One region of the Paenibacillus sp. FSL K6-0108 genome, then DNA from elsewhere that is predicted to be linked to it. Evidence: predicted binding sites of a transcription regulator. Region 1 holds the regulator's gene; each other region holds the start of a gene.
What was found. The regulator NrdR, encoded in region 1, represses ribonucleotide reductase genes. The targets are predictions, from matches to a motif close to AACACNATATATNGTGTT.

Region 1 (8,409 bases):
ATTTGACGCAGGCAAAGTCACGTTCCGGCACGAAGGTTATGAGGAGTATAAGGGTGGCCGGGAGAAAACACCGCCGGAGTTGTCGGAACAATTTCCGCTGCTGAAAGAGCTGCTTAAGGGCTTCGGCATTGCCCAGTTTGAGCTTGCGGGATTCGAAGCGGATGACATCATTGGAACATTAACGAAACGTGCGGATGAAGCCGGAAGACAGGTTCTCGTTGTGTCGGGTGACAAAGATATGTTGCAGCTTGCCTCTGAACATGTGCATATCGGGCTTACTCGTAAAGGGGTAACCGAGATTGAGCTGTACGATCCTGCTCAGATTAAGGAGCGATATGGTCTGACTCCGTTGCAAATTATTGACCTTAAAGGCCTGATGGGTGATACGTCAGACAATATTCCGGGCATTCCCGGCGTTGGAGAGAAAACGGCTCTGAAGCTGCTGCACCAGTTCGGTTCGGTTGAGGAAGTTCTTAACGGCACAGGTGAGTTAAAGGGCAAAATGAAAGAAAAAATTGAGGCTCACGCTGAAGATGCCCGTATGAGTAAGCAGCTTGCCACGATCCACCGTGAAGTTCCATTGGAACAAACTTGGGAAGATATGCAGTTCGCAGGGTTAAAAGAGGAACTGGCAGGTCCGGCTTTGGCCAAGCTCGAATTCAAGTCTTTGCTTGAGCGTCTGTCCTTCCGTGGAAGTGTAGTTTCTGAACAGGAAGCCGTTCCAGCTGCTGCGGTGGAGTCCTCCGTTGCAACAGAAGAAACGATTAGTGAACTATTCGGTTCACTTAAATCCATCGATGTGCTGCATGTGGAGACACATGGTGATAACCCACATCAGGCGAAGTTAATCGGACTTGCTGTTGGTTCAGCCGGAACATATACATTCTTGTCCCCCGAATTGCTGCAGTCAGAAGTTGCTGCACCCGTGCGGGAATGGCTGGGGGATGCAGAACAACCCAAACGTGGCTATGATTTGCACCGTGTCGACCTGGCGCTGCATGCGCATGGTATTGAGTTTGCAGGTGCATCCTTTGATGTGCAGCTTGCTGCCTATTTGCTTGATCCAACCGAATCCAATCAGACGATCAGCGGCCTGACCACGAAGTATGGTCTGCCTTCCCTTGTTGAGGATGATACGGTTATGGGCAAGGGTGCAAAATACAGAGTGCCTGAGGCGGATATACTGGGCGATTTTCTGTGTCGCAAAGCAGCGGCAGTAGCAGCCATTATTCCACTCCAGGAGCAGGCGCTTGAAAGCAATGAGATGAATTCGCTTTTCCATGAACTGGAGATGCCGTTGTCACGTATTCTTGCTGATATGGAGAAACAGGGGATTAAGGCGAATACAGAAGATTTGCAGGCTTTGGGCAGCGAATTTGAAGAAAATATCAGCAGGTTGATGGCGGAAATCTACAAGCTTTCCGGTACGGAGTTCAATCTGAATTCACCAAAACAGCTGGGTGAGATTTTATTTGATAAACTTGGTCTGCCTGTAGTGAAGAAAACAAAGACAGGATACTCTACGGATGCCGAAGTATTGGAGAAGCTGGCTCCATATAATGATGTGGTTAAGCACATTTTGCAATATCGTCAACTTGCCAAGCTGCAGTCCACATATGTAGAAGGACTGCTCAAAGAGATCTCGGATAAAGATGGCAAGGTGCATACGTTCTACCGGCAAACGATTGCGGCTACCGGCCGTCTGAGCAGCCAGTTCCCGAACTTGCAGAATATTCCGATTCGGATGGAGGAAGGCCGCAAGATCAGGAAGGTATTTGTTCCTTCTGAACCGGGATGGTCCATCCTTGCAGCAGACTATTCGCAGATTGAACTGCGCGTACTCGCACATATTTCAGATGATGAGCGTCTGAAGGAAGCTTTTGTCCAGGATATGGATATCCATACCAAGACAGCCTCCGATGTGTTTGGCGTGAAGCCTGAAGAAGTAGATGGAGACATGCGTCGTTCAGCCAAGGCAGTTAACTTTGGGATTGTATATGGCATCAGCGATTACGGCCTTTCGCAGAACCTGCACATCACGCGGAAAGAGGCAGCGCAGTTTATTGATCAATATTTTGAAGTGTTCCAGGGTGTTCGCCGATACATGGACGACATTGTGAAGGAAGCGCGCCAGGACGGATATGTCAAAACGCTGCTGGAACGTCGTCGTTATCTGCCAGAGATCAACGCTAGCAATTTTAACCTGCGTTCCTTCGCAGAACGGACAGCGATGAATACGCCGATTCAGGGAACTGCGGCTGATATTATCAAACTGGCTATGGTACAGATGGATGAAGCACTGCGTGAACGCAAGCTGGAGAGCCGTATGTTACTTCAGGTGCACGATGAGCTTGTATTTGAAGTGCCTGCGGATGAGCTGGAACTGATGAAAGAGTTGGTTCCTTCGGTGATGGAAAACGCATTGAAGCTTTCCGTGCCGCTGAAAGCGGAAGTCAGTTATGGTGAAAACTGGTACGAAGCTAAATAACAACTGACCCCAAGCTGGATTTCCGTTATTTAACAAAATGTCTTTCAACTGTTTTCGACACAAGAAGGGGTCCCGCTGAACGCCATCTTCCGTTATAATATAAGGGAGGTGAGAACATCATGCCGGAATTACCGGAAGTCGAAACAGTCAGAAGAACATTGAATCAACTTATTGTTGGCAAGACCATTGACTCAGTTACCGTTAGCTTGCCGCGGATTATTCAGCGGCCGGACGACATAGATGCATTTGCAATGGAACTCGCAGGACATACCGTAACCGGTGTGGAGCGAAGAGGCAAGTTTTTGCGTATTTTGCTGGACGGGCTGGTGCTTGTCTCCCATCTGCGGATGGAAGGAAGGTACGGAGTGTACCAAAAGCATGAGGAAGTGGAGAAACATACCCATGTCATCTTTCACTTTACCGATGGTACAGAATTACGTTACAAAGATGTCCGTCAATTTGGTACAATGCATCTCTTTAATGCAGGGGAGGAGTTGGTATCCAAACCTTTGGTAAAACTTGGGCTGGAGCCGCTGGAGCCTGCATTTACCGCAGCTGCTTTCCGTGAGGCTGTTGGCAAACGGACAACCAAAATCAAGGCCGTGTTGTTAAATCAGGCATATGTAGTTGGCATCGGGAATATTTATGTGGACGAGGCCTTGTTTCGAGCAGGCATTCATCCAGAGACCATTGCCAAGACATTGACCGAAGCCCAGTTAACCGTGCTGCATGAAGCGATCGTGGCTACGCTGCAGGATGCGGTGGATGCAGGCGGGTCTTCCATTAAGTCCTATGTGAACGGACAGGGCGAGATGGGCATGTTCCAGCACCAGTTGAAAATATATGGACGCAAGTCTGAACCCTGTGCAACCTGCGGTACATTAATTGAAAAGAGCGTAGTAGGCGGTAGAGGTACACATTACTGTCCGAAGTGTCAACCGCTGCTCTAAATTGGTGGTTGGGTTTGGCACCATGAACGAAATCGTCAAATTGTAGCACCCTTGGATTCCTCCCTCCATATACTGATATGGCAGAAATAAGCGGGCGTATGCCTACTGGCAGTTGCCGGTGGGAACGAGTTCCGCACAGGGGAGGAATCCGGGGTGCTGCATCATTTTATTTCATTACTGGCGCTGGCTTTGGCGCTTAGTTTAGATGGTTTTGGAGTCGGGATTACATATGGACTGCGGAGAACTAAAATTCCGCTGTTGTCCATTGTCGTCATTTCCATCTGTTCGGGTCTGGTTATTGCATTATCCATGCAAGTAGGTGTGCTTCTGTCTCATGTCGTATCTCCGGACGTGGCTTCGATTGTGGGAGCGGTTATTCTGATCGGTATTGGCGCATGGTCGTTGCTGCAACTCATTCGAAAACGGGGCAAGGAACAGCAGGAAACAGACAATGGAGTTAGTGACAGAACAGTAGCAGCAGAAGGATCAATCCTCAGTGGTACGCAAGCCTCACAAGAAGCACAGACCAAAGGCAGAAATCAGGTGCTAGCACTTGAGCTTGAGCCATCTGCTTCCGGAGGATCTCTGGAACGAATGGTCTTTACCCTGGAGCTGCGGAAGCTGGGTGTGGTTATTCAAATTCTGCGCAGTCCCTCAAAGGCGGACATGGATAACTCGGGTAGTATATCCGTTCAGGAAGCGATGTGGCTTGGTATAGCCCTTTCTCTGGATGCTTTCGGTGCAGGACTGGGGGCGGCGTTGTTGGGGTTCCCAACCTTGTGGACAGCATTAGTTATTGCGTTGTTTAGCGGGGCATTTCTCTCACTGGGCATGAAGGTTGGGTTAAGGTTTGCTGCCTTACGCTGGATGAAAAGATTATCCGTACTCCCTGCGCTTTTATTAATGATTATGGGAATAATGAAGTTGTTGTGAGGTGAAATAATGAATATTGGCTTAACCGGCGGGATCGCGACAGGCAAAAGCAGCGTGTCCGCCTTTCTCGCCAGTAAAGGAGCGTTGCTCATTGATGCAGATGTGATTGCCCGGGAAGTCATGCTGCCCGGGCATCCCGTTTTGGCTGCGGCTGTTCAGCGGTTCGGACAAGCCATATTGAATGGGGATGGGACACTGGATCGGAAAAAGCTGGGCAGTATTGTTTTTAAGAACCCAGAGGAACGTAAGGCACTTGAGGCTATTACACATCCAGCGATCCGCAAGGAGATGCGCGAGCGCGCTGCTGAATATGAACATAAACATCCGGAAAAGCTGGTCGTATCCGACATACCGTTGTTGTACGAATCAGGGCTGGAGGATGGCTTTGAGGAAGTGATGGTTGTATACGTCCCGAGGTCTGTGCAGCGGGAACGACTGATGAACCGGGATGGAATGACGGCGGAACAGGCAGATGCCCGCATTGACCTGCAAATGGACATTGAAGATAAAAAGCAGCGTGCTGACATCGTTATTGATAACAGCGGCTTGTGGTCAGAGACGGAGCAGCAAATCATTTCGTTTTTGCATCGTAAGGGCCTGTTATGAGATTGCTGCGCAAGAAACGGGTACTGTTGTTGATGTTTGTGTCTTTCGTATTGGTGCTGTTCCTGAATACCAATTGGATGTCATGGTTCTATCCGATTCATTATAAGGACGAGATCCGTGCCCAGTCTCAGAGTTATGAAGTCGATCCGTTTCTCATCGCTTCCATTATCAAGGTGGAGACCAATTTTAAGACAAGCAAGGAATCCAAAAGAGGAGCCATCGGGTTGATGCAGCTGATGCCCGATACTGCGAACTGGATTATGGAGCAAGCAAAGATTCCGGGCACCTCACTGGAAGAATTGAAGCACGAGCCAGAAAGGAATATCCAATTAGGTACTTGGTATCTACGCAATCTGTCAGATCAATTTGACGGGAACGAAGCGGCTATGATTGCTGCTTACAATGCAGGTCCAGGCAAAGTAAATTCATGGCTGAGGGATGGCGTCTGGGATGGTTCATTCGAGACGGTCAAAGATATTCCGTTTGGTGAAACCCGGCACTATGTACAACGCGTCATTTATTATTATAATCAATATGTAAAGATCTATAATACGTTCTAAGACAAGACACTCTGGATTCTTGGTCTAAAATAAGTAGAAGCACCGAGCAGACCGGTTATTCACCGGCCGCCCCATGCTCCTCTGTGTTACCGTATTACGATGCAGATATTATTGGTATTGACCTGCCAATTGCTGTTCTGCAATTGTTACCAGACGCTTCGTGATGTATCCACCGATCGAACCGTTCTCGTAAGAAGTCATGTTACCTTGGTATCCGTCTTGTGGGATGCTGATTCCGAGTTCTTGAGCAACTTCATATTTCAGTTGTTCGAGAGCTGCGGAAGCTTTAGTTACCACCAGGTTGTTGGAGTTACCATTGCTTTGTGCCATTGCTGTTCACCTCCTCGCGGTTGGTAAAAGTATTATGTGTCGACAATACAATTTTCATAACTAAATGCTTGTAGGAAATTCATGGTAAAAGATAAAACATGGGAAGTGATCTGATTTGAAATGTCCTTATTGCGCCTATCTGGGCACAAAGGTGCTTGATTCAAGGCCGGCCAATGAATCGAAATCGATTCGTCGTCGTCGTGAGTGTGAGCAATGTAGCCGTCGATTTACAACTTTTGAAATGGTTGAAGAAACGCCGCTGATCGTCATCAAGAAAGATGGAAGTCGCGAGGAGTTTAGCCGGGACAAGATTCTTCGTGGCCTGATTCGGGCATGTGAGAAACGCCCTGTCTCAGTTGAGACGCTGGAAATGATGGTATCTGAGACGGAAAAGGCCCTGCGCAATACAGCCGATGCAGAAGTAGAGAGCCGTCAGATTGGCGAACTGCTGATGGAGCAGCTGTTTCCCGTTGACGAAGTAGCTTATGTACGTTTTGCTTCGGTATATCGTCAGTTCAAAGACATCAATATGTTTATGAAGGAACTGAAATCTCTTTTGTCCAAAGAAGACATCGAGGAGTAATGGAGCGGAAAAGGAGAAGAGCATTCTGGTTACGGTCATGTGTTCCAGGTAAAAGGTTGTTCTTCTCCAATCATTTTGGTTGGCAAAAAAATTGTTGACAGCAAAAGCTGTATTTTATATGATATAGGAGTCGCCTGCGGAGCATTGCAGAGTTGGACAACGTGGTACATTCATAGTTTGGGGCCTTAGCTCAGCTGGGAGAGCGCATCGCTGGCAGCGATGAGGTCAGGGGTTCGATCCCCCTAGGCTCCACCAAAATAGTAAATGCACGCAGTTCCTCGGAACTGCGTTTTTTGTTTTTGCATGGACATACGCTGATAGAACGAAGAAAGTGCCATACGAAATAATATTCGATATTTACTGAACGAGAACTCATAATGTTATATAATAGCAGATAACTGGACAAGCATTTTCTTGCTACATAATTTGAATTCATAGTTTCTACAAAGTGCTGTACCTCGCCAATACGGATAAAGAAAAAGAGAGTCAACCGAAGGACGGTATAGACAATGACAACAAAATCAAGAACTATAATCGCCGAGACGATTGTCAGCAAGAAACCAGTCGATGTGGGTTTCGAAGCTCGGCATACCTGGACATTAGCTATCTTGATTGCTTGGATCGAGCGACAGTTTGGCCAGTCGTTAACAGAAAAAGGTGGATCTAAGTTACTTACACGGCTTGGACTACTTATCTACACCAAAGATACATAAATACTTGCCCACCCAAAACCGGCTGAGAAAAGAGCATTTCGTGAGATCACGCTCCCAGCACTGAAAGAGCAGGTCATGCAAGGAAAAACAGATCACTTACTATTTAATAAACGAGTCGATGATTCGTGCATGTTTGGCGCTGCAATACAACTGGTTTCTTTAAATGGCAACTCTCCAAGCAGAGTTATTGGTCGGCTTCTAACTTGAATATAAAAATCTTTAGTTCATCTTTTATAAGTTCGACGGAGTTGAGCCTTTTTTTCGTGTAAAATTTGTTCGGAACGGTTTATTACGGTTGAAATTCGCAGTGAATCCTAACTTAGAGAGTGGGTAACAGGATATGTATAAAACAAGAATAATAAGAAAGTTATTTATGGGTTTAATCATTTTAAGTTTGCTGCCGTTGTACTTATTTGACAAGGCGTTTGCCGCCACTCCAACAGCCAGCATTGTTGTAGCTGACGAACTGCTGACTTACGGAGAAACGTCATTGGTAACGATTACCTTTTCAGAAGCGGTGACTGGGTTTGACCTTGCTGATTTGACAACAGGTAGCGGCATTCTTAGTGAATTAACAACTTCTGACAATATCACCTATACCGCAACCCTCACGCCGCCTCTAAGCAATCGCAGCGGCCCCTTCCATATTTCGCTCGATCATTCAGGTGTAATTGCCGGAGGCAATGTGGGGAGCGGAACCACAGTATCTAACAATTACTATGTTGACACAGTTATGCCTTCCGTTACAAGTGTATCTGTTCCTAGCAATGGCACTTATGGTGTAGAGGACTTGAGTTTTACAGTGAACATGGACGAGATCGTGGTCGTAACGGGCATTCCAACAATCTCGATAGTCGTAGGAGCAACGACTGTATATGCGACCTATGCAGGCGGTTCGGGGACAAGCGCGTTGCAATTTAGATATACCGTCCAAACTGGACTATCTGATAGTAACGGGATTACCATAGGAGCCTTGTCACTGAATGGCGGATCAATTAAGGATGAAGCAGGCAACGACGCAGTATTAACGCTTAATAGTGTGGGCAGTACGTCGGACGTGCTAGTAGATGCAATCCCCCCAACGATATCAAGCGTATCGCCGACATCCGGTCCGACGACCGGAGGCACGACCGTCACGTTGACCGGTACGAAGTTCTCTGGGGCCACCGCGGTGATGTTTGGTGCAACGGAGGCCACGTCCTTTACCATAAATTCGGAAACGTCAATCACGGCAACGGCTCCGGCG
Region 2 (8,409 bases), 2.2 Mb from region 1:
TTGCCAGCTGCCCTCTTCTTTTTCAGAAGTCAAAGAAAAGGACCCCAGGAAGAGAGTCATCAGCGGCAAAAGATAAAGAATAAGATTTAACATGGAACCTGTCGTGCCAGAGTATCCTGCTACAAAATTCTGAGAGTTAATGATCAGCAAACTCAGGCTAAATACGCAGAAAAGAATCAAAAATGAATAGGCCCAGGGATTGCGAAATCCCATTTTCATTTCTCGTCGAACGACTTGCAACATATCTCCCATCATGGATCACCATCTTCATTGGCCATTACTTATGCCCTGAATCTTCCGTTGATTCGCTTTCCTCATGTGTTCCTTCATGCATGCCTTCACCCATTCCCTCTTCGGAGTGCCCATGCTCACCCATCATATCCATCATCTCGGTGTTTTGTTTCCAGTCGTGGGTGGCGAGGTCTTCAGCGGTCATGATCGTTCCCACACCCTGCTCGGCAACAAAAGCTTCGGCAGATTGTTTGTCCTTAAAATTGAGGATGCCATACGCCATGGGTGTACGAAGTGAAGCATCATATACATAAGTAGCTTTGCTGTACTCAATCCATTCCTTGTCATTATAGTCACGAACAAAATCCATCCCGATGTTATCTGTTCCGTTCTCTTCTTTCCACTGGTGCATACAACCAATGTCATCAAATTTATAATTTTTACCGTCTTTCGTCGTAAGCTGCGTGGCATAGGCATCATCTTTCACCTGCATTTTGCATATGGCACAGATATCCACGTCTTCATTGATAGGTAATGCCTCGTAATTTTTGCCGCAAGCGGTTAATAACAGCACCCCAAAGAGAAGCACCATGACTGTTCTCAAATGTGTTTTCATTTTCGTAATACCCCCGTATAGATCATAATAAAAGCTGCCATGCCCAGCAGGATACATCCGATGATCCAAACCTCAGTTGTCTCTTTCACCGATTGTGCACCTGTTTCCGCCGTCAGTGATTCCGCTTTCATGCTCATTAACGGCGATCTGTCGGTTGTCCACTCTTCCTTGCCTTCCGTAAACAAACTGCTCATGAAGAGCATGCCTGGAGATTGAAAGAAAAGCTGATAAGCCGAATTCCGATTGACCACTTGCTCATAAAAAGGATTAATCTCATAGGAGAGTTCACTGATTCCATCATCGTTCAGGTCAAGACCCTGAAAGGAATCCCAGTAGTTCTCGTTCATCTCATTGTTTTGGCTGTCCATCGCCGAAGCTTCAATCACATTCGAAACAAATTGGTTTCTGGTAAACTGGTTGTCCTCTGCCAGAACGAGCTGGATACCAATAAAATTGCGTAGCACCGCATTGCCGCGAATTGCATTTCCCGAGGATTCGGCAATGTTCATGCCAACCCGATTACCTTCCACCACATTGTTTTGAATCCTGGACAGCTGTACGTCATACAACAAAATCCCTTGTGAGTGCACATTTTCGCTCTGTTTACGAAAGGAATTTCCGGATACAACCGTATTTTTGACGCCCATGACCATGGCCCCGGTACTGTTGTTCTCCCCCACATTGTCCACGACAGAAGAACCATCGATATACATGCAATGAATGCCGTACCTGTTATGCAGCAGCGTGTTACCCTTAACCGTAAGATTGCGACTGTTCTCCAGATAGATGCCGTCCCGCATGCCGGTCATTTGGTTGTCTTCGATCTGGGTACGATGGGAATTGTACAAATCAATGCCATTCCCCTTCTGACCACTGGTAGCAGACTTCGGTCCAGCCCATGAAATGGTATTGCTATGTATGAGCCCATCGACAGAACCCCGCAGCACAATTCCGAAACTTTGACTCTGAATATCCAGGCCCGTGATCTCTACACGATCTCCTTCAACCTGAATCGCAGCAGTGGGTTCGTTCGTCAAGTGTTGAACCGTGAAACCCTGCAAAGTCACTCCATCTGAACGAATGGTGATCGCGGATTCAGCTTCCGTATTCAATACGGTTACGGATGAGTCCCCTCGAATGGATATATTCTTGTCTATCATTACGGGACCAGAATAAATCCCCGGCTCCAGCACGAGCACTTCTCCAGATTCAGAACCATCAATGAATGGCTGGAGTGGGATAGCATCTTTGATTTCAGGAGCAGCCTTTGCAGTGTCAAGCGGGTAAAATAGCGGGATCGCCAGTATCCCTATAAGCAGCAACATACCCAGGACAATCCGTCCGTTTAACATCATAACCTCCTTCATGAACATACTGCTCATAGTGTACATAAAAACAAATTTTTACCATATAGCTCAAACTGGCTATAGAGCTGGACGTTTTGTGTCCAATTTGTGAGGTCAATGTAGTTAAAAGCAAAACGAATGACATCCCACTACACAGAAAGTACCCCAGGAATATAGTAAAAAAGCTTATTACAGACGATTGTGGTCTGTAATAAGCCCTTGTTCCAGTGCATAACGTGTCAGTTGAACGCGATTTTGAACCTGCAGTTTCTGCAAAATATTTTTCAAATGATTTTTGACGGTATACTCAGAAATCGTATAATTCGCAGCGATTTCTTTGTTGGTCCACCCTGCAGCCACACCATAGAGAATATCCTTTTCTCTTGTGGTTAATGGGACATCAGGCTCTTTTTTCTCCGTGAGCGAGACATCCTTCAGGATTTGGTAAGCCACTTCTCGGCTCAAAGGAGCTTCTTCTGTAACGATGGAATGAAGATACTCCAGCCACATGGACGGTTCAAGGTTTTTGAGAAGATAGCCCTGAGCTCCCCGCTTCAACGCTTCCAGAAGGTGAAGTACATCATCCGAGACGGTAATCATGACTATCTTCACATAAGGAAAGGCCAATTTGATCCGTTGTGTTGCTTCAAGACCGTTCATCACCGGCATCTGAATGTCCATGAGGATCAGATCGGGAAGCCACTGTTCTGTATAATCAATCGCCTGTTGACCGTCCGATACGACGCCAATTACTTCGAAGCCGGAATCCATGGATAAAATCTCACATATGGCTTCCCTCGCATGAGCGTGATCGTCTACAACAAGTACGCGAGTATGGCTCATAACATCTCACCATCCTTTGAAAATTCGACAACAGTAAACTGCTGCTCCCTTCGGAATTGCATGGTAAAGTTCAGTTCATTCATCCGCTCTCTCATAATTTTCAGTCCATATCGATCCTTTCGTTCAAAGGGATTCATCTCAAATCCTTTTCCATTATCTCGAATCGTGATATTCCAGCACTTTTTGTCTCCGTTTCCCCGAATCCATGCTTGGGAAGCAGATGCGTGTTTTTGAATATTAAAAAGAGCTTCCCGAATACAAGCGAGCAGTTCTACCTTCTCTTTGTCAGTAAATGTATCATCCGGGATGGCCCAATCCAATTCAATTCGGACAGGGATATCTTTGGCAATTCTTCGAATTTGACCAAACAGTGTGCCCGATTCGTTCATAGCCAAGGCTTGAGCTTGATCAACGTAAGGATCATAACGCAAATCTGCAATGGCCTGACGCACATAACGATTGACTTCATGAACCGTTTTTTTGATCGAATACAAATTGTCCAGCTGTTGATCCTGTTTGGCTTGCTCCTCCAGACGTCCGACTTTCACCGATAATAAAAAAAGAGATTGGGCGATTCCATCATGAAGTTCCTTGGCCATCTTTTCGCGAGATTCAAATGCGGCTTTGGCTTCACGCTCTTGCTCCAGTTCTTTTTGAATACGTTCCAACATGAGAAACAGTCGAGTTAACAACGTTATACTCACAACATATACAATGACAGGCGTAAGCCAGTTGCCCAAATCCATCGATATATAGGGGAGTAGAAACTGATGCCTTACATATTCCCAGAGTCCAACAGTTAAGGTAGGAATGAGCAGGATCATCCATTTGATTTGTTTGTAAGACATATGCTCCTCCTACACATTAAGATAAGATTCAGTGTGGCAAACGAAGAATATAACCGAACCCCCACAGGGTTTGAATCAGATCTTCCCGATTCGGCATATGCTCGGATAGTTTGTCACGCAGCCGTTTCACATGGGTATCTACAGTTCGATAATCCAGATCTTCATCATGCCCTACTTTCCAAACAATTCTCAGCAACTCCTGCCTGGAGAAGGCTATTTCCGTGTGTGTCGCCAGATGATAAAGCAAATCAAATTCTTTGGGAGTCATATGAATTTCCAAATCTTCTATTGTGACCCTTCGTGACGTTGGATTGATTAAAATGGAGGCAATCAGTACCTCGCTCGCTGAATGATCTTTTGGCGGAGGATCAACCAATCCATTATAACGAGCCATTATGGTTTTGATACGGAGAACAACTTCCCTCGGACTAAATGGTTTCATGACAAAGTCATCTGCCCCGGCTTTGAAAGCTTCAAGCCGGTTCCCTTCTTCTGACTTGGCTGTCAGAAACATGACGGGTATGCTTAAGTTTGTTCGAAGATACTGGCATATTTCAATCCCCTTGATATCAGGGAGAATCCAATCAAGAATGATCAAGGCATAAGAACCGTGATGAAGCTGCCCAAGCGCTTCCCAACCCAGCGAAGCCTCTTCTACGATAAATTGTTCTTTCTCTAAGTACTTTCGAAGAAGTCTTCGGACCCGTTTATCATCATCTACAATCAATATTCTATTTTGCTGCAGGGTCCCGTTCATGGCTTACCTCCAATCTTTGCGATATGTAATCAGCATAACCTTCAACGTACTCAAAAGGCATGACTCCATAGAGCCATGCCTCTTATAATCTATCTCTGAATTGTAGACAATCTATGAACGATTATGTTCAGGCTTATCTCAATGTCCTTTCCCCATTTCTCCATGCACCAAATAGCTTGACTTCGAATATGGATATCTACTAAGCCCCCGTTTTTTTCAACCTAGTCATAGAGCCCATTCATCAGGTTTTTTCACAAAATCGATACGGATTAGCATTTGACAAAGCTATATATTGATATAAAATTAAAAATATAATCTATATATAGTGTTTCTTTTTGATCACCTTTCATTTGTCAAGGAGGATATGATAGTGCTAATTGTGTATGATTCTATAACCGGGAATGTTAAGAGGTTTATTTCCAAGCTTCAACTGCCGGCTGTTCAGATTCAAAATCAAATGACGATTGATGAACCGTACGTACTTGTGACATATACAACAGGTTTTGGACAGATACCTGATAAGGTGTCTTCTTTTTTGCAAAAAAACTCTCAATACCTGATTGGCGTGGCCGCCAGCGGTAACCGTAACTGGGGTGAGCGTTTTGCCAAAAGTGCTGATTTGATATCTGCATCGTATAACGTCCCGGTGATTAGTAAATTTGAATTATCGGGTTCCAAACGAGATGTGGAGTATTTTGAACAGGAGGTGAACCGTATTGCGTCATATTGAACTGAATAACATGCTGTTAAAGCGCGACTCTGATGGCTTCTTCCAGTTACATAAGGATAAAGAGGCTGTAGAGGAGTTTATGAAAGAAATCAAAAATAAAAGTATGGCGTTCGCCAACATTGATGATCAAGTCCAATTCATGATTGATCATGATTATTACGAGGATTTCTATGCTTCCTATACAGCTGACCAAGTTAGAACCGTATTTGAAATTACGCGTGGCTATCAATATCACTTTCCTTCCTATATGGCAGCGTCCAAGTTCTATACTGATTATGCGTTGAGAACATATGACCGCAAAACATACCTTGAGCAATATGCAGATCGGGTAGCCGCCGTTGCACTTCATCTGGGTCGTGGACACTTTGATACGGCTTGTTTGCTGTCCCGTTCGATGATGGAACAGCGCCTTCAACCCGCAACCCCCACATTTCTGAATGCGGGAAAAAGTCGGCGCGGTGAACTGGTTTCCTGCTTCCTGCTTGAAATGGACGATTCACTGAACTCCATAAACTATGTACTAAACACTTGCATGCAGTTATCCAAAATCGGTGGTGGAGTGGCTGTCAATCTGTCGAAGTTGCGTGCTCGTGGCGAAGTCATTAAAGGTGTCGAAGGGGCTGCTAAAGGAATTACACCGGTTCTCAAGCTGATGGAAGATGGTTTCTCCTACGCTGATCAGATGGGTCAACGTAAGGGTTCTGGTGCAGCATACTATAATATTTTCGGTTGGGACGTTATGGAACTGCTGGATAGCAAAAAGATCAATGCGGACGAAAAAATCCGGCTGAAAACTCTCTCTATCGGACTTATTGTTCCTAATCGTTTCTATAAGCTGGCTCAAGATAATGAGCCTCTGTATCTCTTCGCACCTTATAGTGTCTATAAGGCGTATGGAACACATTTGGATGATATGGATCTGGATGTGATGTATGATACCTTGCTGGCTGACGACCGGGTGAAGAAGAAAAAATCGCTCAGCGCACGGGATATGCTGACCAAAATAGCAATGACTCAACTTGAATCCGGCTATCCCTACATCATTAATAAAACCAATGCCAATCAAGCACATGCCTTGAAAAACGTAGGACAAGTCAAGATGTCCAACCTCTGCACAGAGATCTTCCAGCTTCAGGAGACTTCTGAAATTACAGACTATGGTCAACCGGATATTATCCGTAAAGATATTAGCTGCAACCTGGCCTCCCTTAATATTGTTAATGTTATGGAGAGTGGTAAGATCAAGGAATCCGTTCATGAGGGCATGATCGCACTGACCGCCGTCAGCGACATGACACATGTTGCTAATGCTCCCGGTGTGGCCAAAGCCAATTCCGAAATGCATTCTGTGGGCTTGGGTGCCATGAATCTGCACGGTTACTTGGCCAAAAACAGGATTGCTTATGAGAGCCCGGAAGCCAAGGATTTTGTACGCACCTTCTTTATGACCATGAATTATCACTCCTTGGTGAAAAGTATGGAGTTTGCAGTACAGACGGGGCAGCGGTTCTATGGATTTGAGCAATCGGATTATGCAACTGGCGTATATTTTGATCGTTATGTAACCACAGATTACCGTCCTAACACATCGAAAGTACAAGAACTGTTTAACGGAATTGATGTTCCGTCGCCCGAGGATTGGAAGCTGCTTAAATCTAGAGTGATGGAAAATGGCCTCTATCATGCCTATCGCATGGCTATTGCTCCAACGGCCAGCATCTCTTATATCCAAAACGCAACATCCAGTGTAATGCCCATCGTGGAACAAATTGAGACACGGACCTATGCCAATTCAACCACGTATTATCCAATGCCCTATCTGCAAAAGGACAACGTCTTCTATTACAAATCGGCGTATCAAATGGATCAATTCAAGGTGATTGATTTGATTGCAGAGATTCAGCCGCATGTAGACCAAGGCATCTCCACCATTCTTCATGTAAACAGTGATGTATCCACACGAGAGTTGGCACGATGCTACCTGTATGCTGCTCATAAAGGGTTGAAATCTCTGTATTACACAAGAACCAACAAGCTGACGATGGAAGAATGCATTGCTTGTTCAATATAAACATATTCCCTTTTGGGTATTACGATTGGAGTTTGATATACCATGCCAGCAATACAAGCTGTGAACTGGAATCGAGCAGATGATGATTTCACCCTAATGTTCTGGAATCAGAATATTATGCAATTTTGGACCGATGACGAAATTCCTTTATCCGATGATAAAATGACCTGGAGCATGCTCAGTGATATAGAGAAAGACGCTTATATGAAAGTTTTGGGAGGTCTAACCCTTCTGGATACCATTCAGGGCGGTGTAGGTATGCCGCAGATTATGGAGCATGTCGATGGACTGCAGCGCAAGGCCGTCCTTAGTTTTATGGCGATGATGGAACAAATTCATGCGAAATCATACAGCAGTATTTTTACCACGTTGGCATCCACCGAAGAAATTGACAGTGTATTCAAATGGGTTGAAGAAAATCCATATCTACAAACCAAAGCGACGATTATACGTCAGTATTACATGAATATTGAAACTTCAAAAGATCTTTATATGGCAATGGCTGCCTCTGTTCTTTTGGAAAGTTATTTGTTTTACAGCGGTTTCTTCTATCCACTCTATTTAGCTGGACAAGGTAAACTCACCTGCAGTGGTGAGATCATTGATTTGATTCTGCGGGATGAAAGTATACATGGTGTATATGTGGGTGTGTTAGCTCAGGAAATATACGCAAGCTTTGATGAAACGCAGCGGAACGATGTATATCAAGGTTTGGTTGATCTAGTACAGCTTCTTCATCAAAATGAGTTGCAATATACGCAGGAATTATATACGCCTATTCATTTGACTGAAGAAGTGGAAACCTTCCTTCGTTATAACGCTAACAAAGCGATGATGAACCTCGGGTTTGAGCCATTATTTGAAGACGAGGAGGTTAATCCGATTGTGTTAAATGGAATCAGTACACATACTAAGCAGCATGACTTTTTCTCTAAGAAAGGCAATGGCTATATTCGCACATTGAATG
Region 3 (8,409 bases), 2.9 Mb from region 1:
TGGCGTTGGCTTTTAGACTGGACCATGTCTCTGTAAATGCAGCAGTTCCCGTATGTTTCTTGACCACATTCTGGAACGAGGTATTTGAGGCAAAATTCGCCGTTGTGAACTTGCTCCATTTGGAAGCAATCGTTGCTGCACTGTCCGTATTCAGGTTCGGTGCCGGGTTGTTGTTGTTATTGTAATAACCCCAAGTTCCGCCCCCTTTGACCTTATAACTCCAGTTCGTCCATGAAGCATTCAGCGCATTCAGACCGGACAACCACTTCTCGGTCAGATCATTCTGACCAAACGAGAACTCGCCCGCTAATACCGGAACATTCCAATTCTTCTGATAGGACGCCATATCCTTCAGCCAGCGATCCATCTCCGAATTGGTCAGATCCCAGTTGTTATAATCCGTGAATTGATAATGATGTGTCTGATACATCACATTCGTCCAGCCATAAGTCGTTGGTGGAGAAGCGGCCCACCAGTCGAAGAATGCGGCGATGATGATCATGTGATCGGCATCCTTGGCACGGACAGCTTTGTACATCCGGTCATAGAAATCCATCTTTTGCTTGATTTGTGCTGCATTTTCACCCGTTCCCATGGTTACAAGAGGCTCATTGAGCAGGTCGTACGCGGCAACGGTTGGATTGCCTTTGTAACGTGCTGCCATCCGTTCCCAGATCTGAATAGTCCAGTTCTGGTATGTAGAATTGGTCCACAATTGGTTGGAATTCTCCTGGCCGCAGGAATGCCATGGACACGCTGCTCCCGGTGCACCATGCAGATCGAGAATGACATACAGGTTCCGTTTACCCGCTTCATCAATCAGCCAATCCAGTTTGCGGAACGTAACCGAATCAGGCTTCATGACACCGCTGGTGTTCATAAAATCCTCCCAATAGATCGGCACACGTACAACGTTCATGCCCCAGTTCTTGATGTTATCCAGATCACCAGCCTGAATCCAGGTGTCCTGATATCCATTGATCAGGCTCTGTGCACCCGATTCTCCAAAACGATTCGTCAACGTGCGACGCAGCGTGTATTCATCTACCGCCCCGGATGGCGTCATCCATTCTTCCTGCAGCAGCCAGCCACCCAAATTTGTTCCACGCAGATTTACCACATTTCCTGTACCCGAATTATTCCGGACAACCGTCCCGTTAGCCTTCAGGAAATCCCCTGATCCAAAAGCCGCACTGGCCTTTGGTGAACCTACGGCTGAAGCCAGCAGGCCCAGCAGCAGACAGCTGCACAATAGCATAATAGTGCTCTTCTTCAACATGTTGACGCCTCCCTTAAATGGTCATATCTTGAGGTATGACTGAACCAGGATGCAGCACTTTCACGACAGGTAACGGTAATGCTATATAAACAGCGGGTATACGAAGGGTAGGATCCATGGATGACCGCTATTTATCACAATTGAGGGGCCTATGAAATCGATTACATTTTGTTGAAACAGTAAACCTTTATACTTCCACTATCGCCAATTATTGTTTCATGCGGTTATAACTTGTAATCGTTTTCATTTGGAATTATAATGAATTTGAATTAATTGTCAATCATTTATTTGGAGTTGTGAAGAATATGGATGTCAAAATCATTGATGTAGCTGCCATTGCAGGAGTGTCCCCGGCAACCGTATCGCGGGTCATTAATCAGCATAGTAAGGTTAGCACCAAGACCAAAGATAAGGTGATGCGCGCCATCGAGCAATTGGGATATCACCCCAACGCAGCAGCCAAGAATCTTCGTTCACAGAGAACCATGACGATTGGCGTCATCGTTCCCGATATCAACAACTCCTATTATGCCGAAATTATTAAAGGCATTGAGAACATAGCCTATGCTCGCCATTATAAGGTTATTATATGTGACGCCCATAACCAGAAAGAAAGAGAAAGTGAATATCTCAATTTGCTGCTGGATCGAACCATCGATGGTGTCATCATTATCACTCCCATGCTGGCAGACGGGGAATTATTTCAGCTTGCGGATAAGGGTTACCGCATTGGCATCGTTGGCAAATATATCGAACATGACCAGATCCCGTGTATTTACACGGACAACGTAAAATTCTCCCAGGAAGTTGTTCAGCATCTGGTTGAGGCCGGACATCGAAATATCGTTTTCCTGAACGGTTATCCTGAAGCGATCGACAGCTATGAACGGCTTGAAGGTTATTTGAAAGCCTTGCGTAATTATCAGATTCCGTTCCGTCCCGAGCTGATCGAGAATGGAAACTTCAACGAGGAAGGCGGGTACAAGGCCATCCAAAGATTGTTTAACAAAGGCCTGTCCTTCTCTGCTGTATATGCGGCTAATGATGAGATGGCTCTGGGCGTGTACAAGGCATGCACGGAATACGGAATAAGCATACCTGAGCAATTGGCTATCGTAGGCGTGGACAACAATCGAATCAGCAAATATATCCATCCTACGCTAAGTTCAGTGAACCAGCCCAAGTATACGATGGGAGCCATTCTGATGGAAAAGATGATTGACATGATGAACACCAATGAATTTCAGGACAAGCGTGTATTCAAAGTCGACTCAGAATTGCTTGTTCGAGAGTCTTCCTCCTTCAAAATAACGAAATAAAGCGCACCCGTGACAGGTACGCCTGGTTTAACATCCTTGCTCATGTCCTTAATGCACAATGATGCTTAAAGCATTCAACAAATCGGCCTGCTTTACCGGCTTGGTTAGGACCGCATCAAAGACTTCCGCCTCATGCGGATCAATATGCATACCATACGGAATCAGAACAATCACCGGGGGATCTGCAATCAAGCGCTTCAGCTGGTGTACAAAATCCACAGCACCGCCTTCCAGCAGACCCATATCCACAACGGCCACATCGGGCTTAAAACCTTCTTGCAGCCAATTGTACGCCTCGGACGTAATTGAGGTCATATGCACGTCCATCCCCCATCTGCGCATCAGGGAAGAAGCCCCTTGCAGAATGTCGGGGTCCTTGGCAAGCAAGACCTTCTTTCCCTTCAGTCGATGTTGAATATTGGCAAGCTGAGGCAGTTCCCAATGTCTGCGGAGCGGCAGGCAGATCTCAAATTCTGTCTCCTTCTCTCCCATGCCGTGCACCTGAATACGGCCGTTCATAAGGATAGCAAGGTTCTGGCTGACCGCCAAACCAAGATTGGTTCCAACGAGCTTTTGTGTACTTATATTTGCATCCAGATTGTTAAAGGATTTAAACTTGTTGTCCGATGTCAACATGCTCCCAGTGTACTTCACATGGAGTTGAAGCGTGCCAGCCCCTTCTGCATCTCCACCCTCCACGGTTGCTGTAACCAACACTGAACCTGTCCGTGTTGAATCTATGGCATACTGAATGACATGTGCCAATAGTTGTCCGATCTTGATTTCATCCCCGACGTAAACCTGAGATACATTCAGATCAAGGTTCAGTCCCAGTTCAATATTTTTGCTCAGCGCCAATCCCGCATAGAGATAAACAGTATTCTCAATCGTCGCTACCAGATCAAATGGATCATCGTGTACAACCGTTTTGCCTGCATCATTGACGTTAAAACTCATCATGTTATTCAGCAGGGAGAGCAAAAGATTACCGCTGGATTCAATCATATTCACATATTCTCTCTGCTCTTCCGACATATCCGGTGTACGCATCAGGTCCGTTAATCCCAGAATGCCATTCAGTGGATTACGAATCTCGTGGCTCATCAGCGACAGCATCTGCGTCTTGGTCATCGCCTCAGACTCCGCACGTTCCTTCTCTGCCTGCAATTGCGCTTGTAATTGCTCCGAATCACTCAGCTTCTGTTCCTGAACTTGAAGCGTATCTTCCAGATCCACAACATATCCTAGAAAAACGGCCATGGCTTGCAATGTTTTCATATCCGTTTCACTTATCACATAATCAGGATCATCCATCAGACAGATCGTACCGAACGTATCCCCGGACCTCCGCATGATGGGAATCCCCACAAAGAAACGATTGCCCAGTCCGCTTGTTACGTCCATTGATTTTGTAAGAGGGTGTTCACATGTATCCGTGATGATCAGACTGCTGCCCTTATCTCTCAATACCAAGCTGCAATATGAAGCTTCAAATGGAAGTTCACTACCTTTGGCGATCAACTCTTCCTCGCGGTTAAAAGCCTCGATAATAACATTGGTCACGCCATCATTCGTGGCAACGAAGATGGTGTTCACCTTTAAGATTCCGCTTAATACGTCAACAATATGAGACGCGGCTTCCTGTATATTTTCATAGAAGCCCCTTGTAATGCTTACCGTTTCCATGACTCACCCCTCTTGTCTTAGCTGCATTTCTAATCCGTATTCCACAGTATGATTCAATCGATTAACGAGGGTTCAAATATCGAAACAGCTGTCACAAACTATTCATATATGAAGTTTTCTATCCTTTTTTTCAAGCATCGTCAACTGAACTTGCACGGTAAATAGAAATTATACGCTTACCCTCCAGCTTTGAAAACCTTTATCATTCAGGGCTACAAATCATGACAGTTGACCAGCTTCTCTCATGTGATCATTATCACACCTAAATAACAATATATAGTTTATAAATGGATAAAGAAACTCTACATGTAGTGTTCAATGAATGGACATTATCCCATACATTTTCAATTTCATTATTTAGGAGGAACCTGACATGAACATGCTTGAGTATGCCTCTCCACCGGCATCCGATCTGCTATCAGACCTGGGAAGACGAATTATCGGCGCGGAAGACGCCGATACCCTGAGGGAGAATGCCAATTTGAACGGAGACTCATTTAGCGGCAAGATGAGCAGGCTCGGTTCGGAGACCGCCAAGTGGCATGCTCTGCGTCATGTGCTGCCGAAGGAGCTCGCTGCAGCTGTGGAGAACGGAGATCTGTATGTACACGATCTGGATCAGTATGCTCTTGGAACGACCAACTGTATCTTTATCCCGTTTGACCGATTGCTGGCCTCTGGATTCAACACTGGCAACGGTTCGGTTCGTACACCACAGACGATCATGTCAGCCATGGCACTGGTCGCCATTATTTTTCAATCCCAGCAGAACAGCCAATACGGCGGGGTATCCGCCAATAAAATCGACTGGGATCTCGCACCTTATGTGAAGCGTTCGTTTCGTAAGCATTACCGGAAAGGGCAGCGACTTTTTGGGGAAAATGCACAGATTGAGGATGAACAGCTGCATTTGAATAGTGATGACGCGAAGGAGAAGTGTCCACGAGCCTTTGCCTTTGCCTGTGAAGAAACGGAACTGGAGACCGGACAGGCTGCGGAGTCTCTGATCCATAATCTGAACACCATGAGCAGTCGTGCTGGCGGACAGATTCCTTTCACTTCGTTGAACTACGGACTGTGTACTTCATCCGAAGGCCGGCTCGTGTCCCGCTCGCTTCTGGAAGCGACCATTCGTGGACTCGGCAACGGGGAGACGCCCGTGTTTCCACAACATATTTTCCAGTGCAAGCAAGGCATTAACCAATCTGAGGGAGATCCGAATTACGATCTGTTCCGGCTCGCTGTGACCTGCTCCTCACGGCGCATGTATCCGAATTTTGTCAATGTGGATGCCTCCTTCAACCTGCCCTATTATCGACCGGAAGATCCGGATACAATCATTGCCACGATGGGATGTCGTACACGTACACTGGCAGATCGCTTCGGACGCAATCGTCAGAGCGGTAAAGGGAACCTTTCCTTTAATACCATTAATCTGGTCAAGCTCGGCATTCGATATGGGATCTGCCAAGGAGCAAGAGCCATCGCAGACCGGGCTGGCTTCTATAAGGCGCTGGAAACCGTCATGCACAATGCTACGGATGGACTGCTGCACCGATATCGAATTCAGACGAACCAGCCTGCCAAAGCGTCGGACTTCATGATGCGGGAAGGGGTATGGGAAGGCGGTGAACAATTGGCTCCAAATGAAACGGTGGCCGACCTGTTGAAGCATGGTACGTTATCCCTTGGTTTTATCGGGCTTGCTGAATGTATGACCGCTCTCTATGGCCGTCACCATGGACAAGATCTGCATGTACACCGAGAAGCCTTGAACATCATTCGTACAATGAGAGAGTTCTGCGACCGGATGAGTGAGCAGCATAACCTGAATATCACCTTGTTTGCTACGCCTGCTGAGGGCCTATCCGGCAAATTCACCAAGATTGATATGGAGAGATACGGCAGCATTGCAGGGGTCAACGACCGGGAATACTACACTAATTCATTTCACATTCCGGTCTATCACCCCCTTCCTGCCTATCGCAAGATTGAATTGGAAGCTCCCTTCCACTCCTTATGTAATGCCGGAGCGATCTCTTACGTCGAACTCGACGGGAATGTAAGGGCCAATACATCAGCTTTCCAACGGATTGTGCAATACGCGCTGGCCCAGGACATCGGGTATTTCTCCATTAATCATCCGATCGACCGCTGTCCGTCCTGTGGCTATGAGGGTGTCATTGGAGATGTATGTCCAGGATGTGATGCTCATGAAAACCATGTGCATTTCCAGCGGCTGCGCCGGGTGACAGGCTATCTGACCGGGGACTATAAGGTTCGCTTCAATGCGGCGAAGCAGGCCGAAGTGAGAGACCGGGTGAAGCATCGGTGAATCTGTACGGTTATATCCCGGAATCGGTGAATGAGGGGCCTGGCCTGCGTGCCGTGTTGTTCATCAGTGGATGCCGACATGCCTGTCCGGGCTGCTTCAGCCCGGACTCCTGGAGCTTCCGTGCAGGTGAACCATTCACGCAGGAGCGGCAGCGGCAGATTTTGCATGAAGTGACCTCCCATCCCTTGCTGGAAGGGGTTACGTTATGCGGAGGTGATCCTTTTTTCTCTGCTGCGGAGTGTGCATCCTGGGTTCGGCAGCTTCGAGCTGCTCGGCCTGATCTGACGGTATGGGCCTACACGGGGTTTGTATACGAGGAGCTGATTACAGAACCGTCGCGTGCCGAGTTATCCCGGCTATGTGACGTCATAATTGATGGGCCTTATATCGCAGCTGAGCGTGATGTGTCTCTTCCTTTTCGGGGCAGTCGTAATCAGCGCATCATTGATGTGGAAGCAACGAGGGCTGGTCAGACAATCGTTACCTTGCAGTTGGATGCAGGGTAACGTTTTTTATTTGAGGAGAATCAAGCACAACGTGTGATGATGGATATTCAGTTCATTTAGTTCATTTTGAAGAGTCATTTTAAGGAGTCAAATCTGTTAATAAACCAAGGTTTCAACTGACTCTATTTCATTTCCGATCGGATTAATGATATATGTTGCAAGCCAATAGGTTATCGTCTATGATTGGTAGCATAAGAGCAAGTATACGACGATTGCATCATTATATAATCTATCATCTATGCTTGGTCACTCAATTTCATAGCCGGAGATGTGTACGCACATTTCTGCACACGGAAACAGGTGCCGACTGCGCTTCATGCGTAGTCAGGCTTAAAAGGGAAGCACGGTGCAAATCCGTCGCGGTCCCGCCACTGTAAACGGGGAGTCTGTACATAAACAATCCACTGGTGTATCCACCGGGAAGGACATGTTCAAGACCATGATCCGTAAGCCAGGAGACCTGCCTGTTTCGACAGCATCGCATGACCTACGGAAGATAGGGAGGTGTTAGAGCAGCCGCTAAAATGACTTATAGCAGGTGTTCTTTCCCATTCTATCTTTGTGCACAGTCGTCATTCATGATGCCTGTCTCTCGGGGTACGGAATCGGAAGGAACGCCTTTTTTTGATGCTTTCAAATGAAACACAACACCGTAGCTTCAACCTGAATGATGAGTTCACCATTATAATGAGGAGGAATTTTACATGTCGCAATCACAGCAACAACAGGCACGAGTTCTGACAGGCAACCTCGGTTACCCCCGCATCGGTGCGGGACGTGAATGGAAGAAAGCACTGGAGTCTTTCTGGGCTGGCCGAATCGATGAATCCGCGCTTCATCAGGAACTGACCACTCTTCGGTTGCAGGATCTGAAGAAACAGCAGGCACAGCAGCTCGATCTGATTCCTGTGGGCGACTTCTCCTACTATGACCATATTCTCGATGTATCGGCGATGTTTGGCGTCGTCCCTGAGCGCTTTAACCATACAGGCGGACCGGTATCCGTATCTACCTATTACGCTATGGCCCGGGGTAATGACCAGGCAACGGCCTGTGAGATGACCAAATGGCTAAACACCAACTATCACTACATCGTACCCGAGATTCATAATGATACTGCATTTGCATTGCTTGAAAATAAACCCCTTGCCGCCTATCGCGAAGCGAAGCAGGAGCTTGGGCTGGAGGGTAAACCCGTCGTTGTCGGACCATACTCGTATGTACGGTTCGCCAAAGGCTATGACGCGGAACGCTTCGCCGAGATCGTTACACGCCTCGTTCCGG

Region 2: a site for NrdR is predicted at 4,954-4,971, ahead of nrdI (class Ib ribonucleoside-diphosphate reductase assembly flavoprotein NrdI). Genes of this name have one in related genera too.
Region 3: a site for NrdR is predicted at 4,583-4,600, ahead of MHB49_RS31875 (anaerobic ribonucleoside triphosphate reductase). Genes of this name have one in related genera too.

The regions. Positions count from the first base shown of each region.
Region 1 covers NZ_CP150288.1:2,317,844-2,326,252, forward strand. The annotation lists gene polA (DNA polymerase I) at 1-2,488, shown strand, start outside; gene mutM (DNA-formamidopyrimidine glycosylase) at 2,608-3,438, shown strand; gene MHB49_RS10790 (manganese efflux pump) at 3,592-4,371, shown strand; gene coaE (dephospho-CoA kinase) at 4,381-4,977, shown strand; gene MHB49_RS10800 (lytic transglycosylase domain-containing protein) at 4,974-5,537, shown strand; gene MHB49_RS10805 (alpha/beta-type small acid-soluble spore protein) at 5,646-5,867, opposite strand; gene nrdR (transcriptional regulator NrdR) at 5,983-6,450, shown strand; tRNA gene MHB49_RS10815 (tRNA-Ala) at 6,630-6,705, shown strand; gene MHB49_RS10820 (winged helix-turn-helix domain-containing protein) at 6,960-7,163, shown strand; gene MHB49_RS10825 (IPT/TIG domain-containing protein) at 7,537-8,409, shown strand, end outside.
Region 2 covers NZ_CP150288.1:4,557,463-4,565,871, forward strand. The annotation lists gene MHB49_RS20435 (ABC transporter permease) at 1-252, opposite strand, end outside; gene MHB49_RS20440 (nitrous oxide reductase accessory protein NosL) at 278-847, opposite strand; gene MHB49_RS20445 (nitrous oxide reductase family maturation protein NosD) at 844-2,229, opposite strand; gene MHB49_RS20450 (response regulator transcription factor) at 2,383-3,036, opposite strand; gene MHB49_RS20455 (sensor histidine kinase) at 3,033-3,884, opposite strand; gene MHB49_RS20460 (response regulator transcription factor) at 3,913-4,641, opposite strand; gene nrdI (class Ib ribonucleoside-diphosphate reductase assembly flavoprotein NrdI) at 5,012-5,371, shown strand; gene nrdE (class 1b ribonucleoside-diphosphate reductase subunit alpha) at 5,358-7,442, shown strand; gene nrdF (class 1b ribonucleoside-diphosphate reductase subunit beta) at 7,485-8,409, shown strand, end outside.
Region 3 covers NZ_CP150288.1:7,020,712-7,029,120, forward strand. The annotation lists gene MHB49_RS31860 (cellulase family glycosylhydrolase) at 1-1,279, opposite strand, end outside; gene MHB49_RS31865 (LacI family DNA-binding transcriptional regulator) at 1,585-2,598, shown strand; gene MHB49_RS31870 (histidine kinase dimerization/phospho-acceptor domain-containing protein) at 2,647-4,284, opposite strand; gene MHB49_RS31875 (anaerobic ribonucleoside triphosphate reductase) at 4,658-6,619, shown strand; gene nrdG (anaerobic ribonucleoside-triphosphate reductase activating protein) at 6,616-7,125, shown strand; cobalamin riboswitch at 7,407-7,608, shown strand; gene metE (5-methyltetrahydropteroyltriglutamate--homocysteine S-methyltransferase) at 7,830-8,409, shown strand, end outside.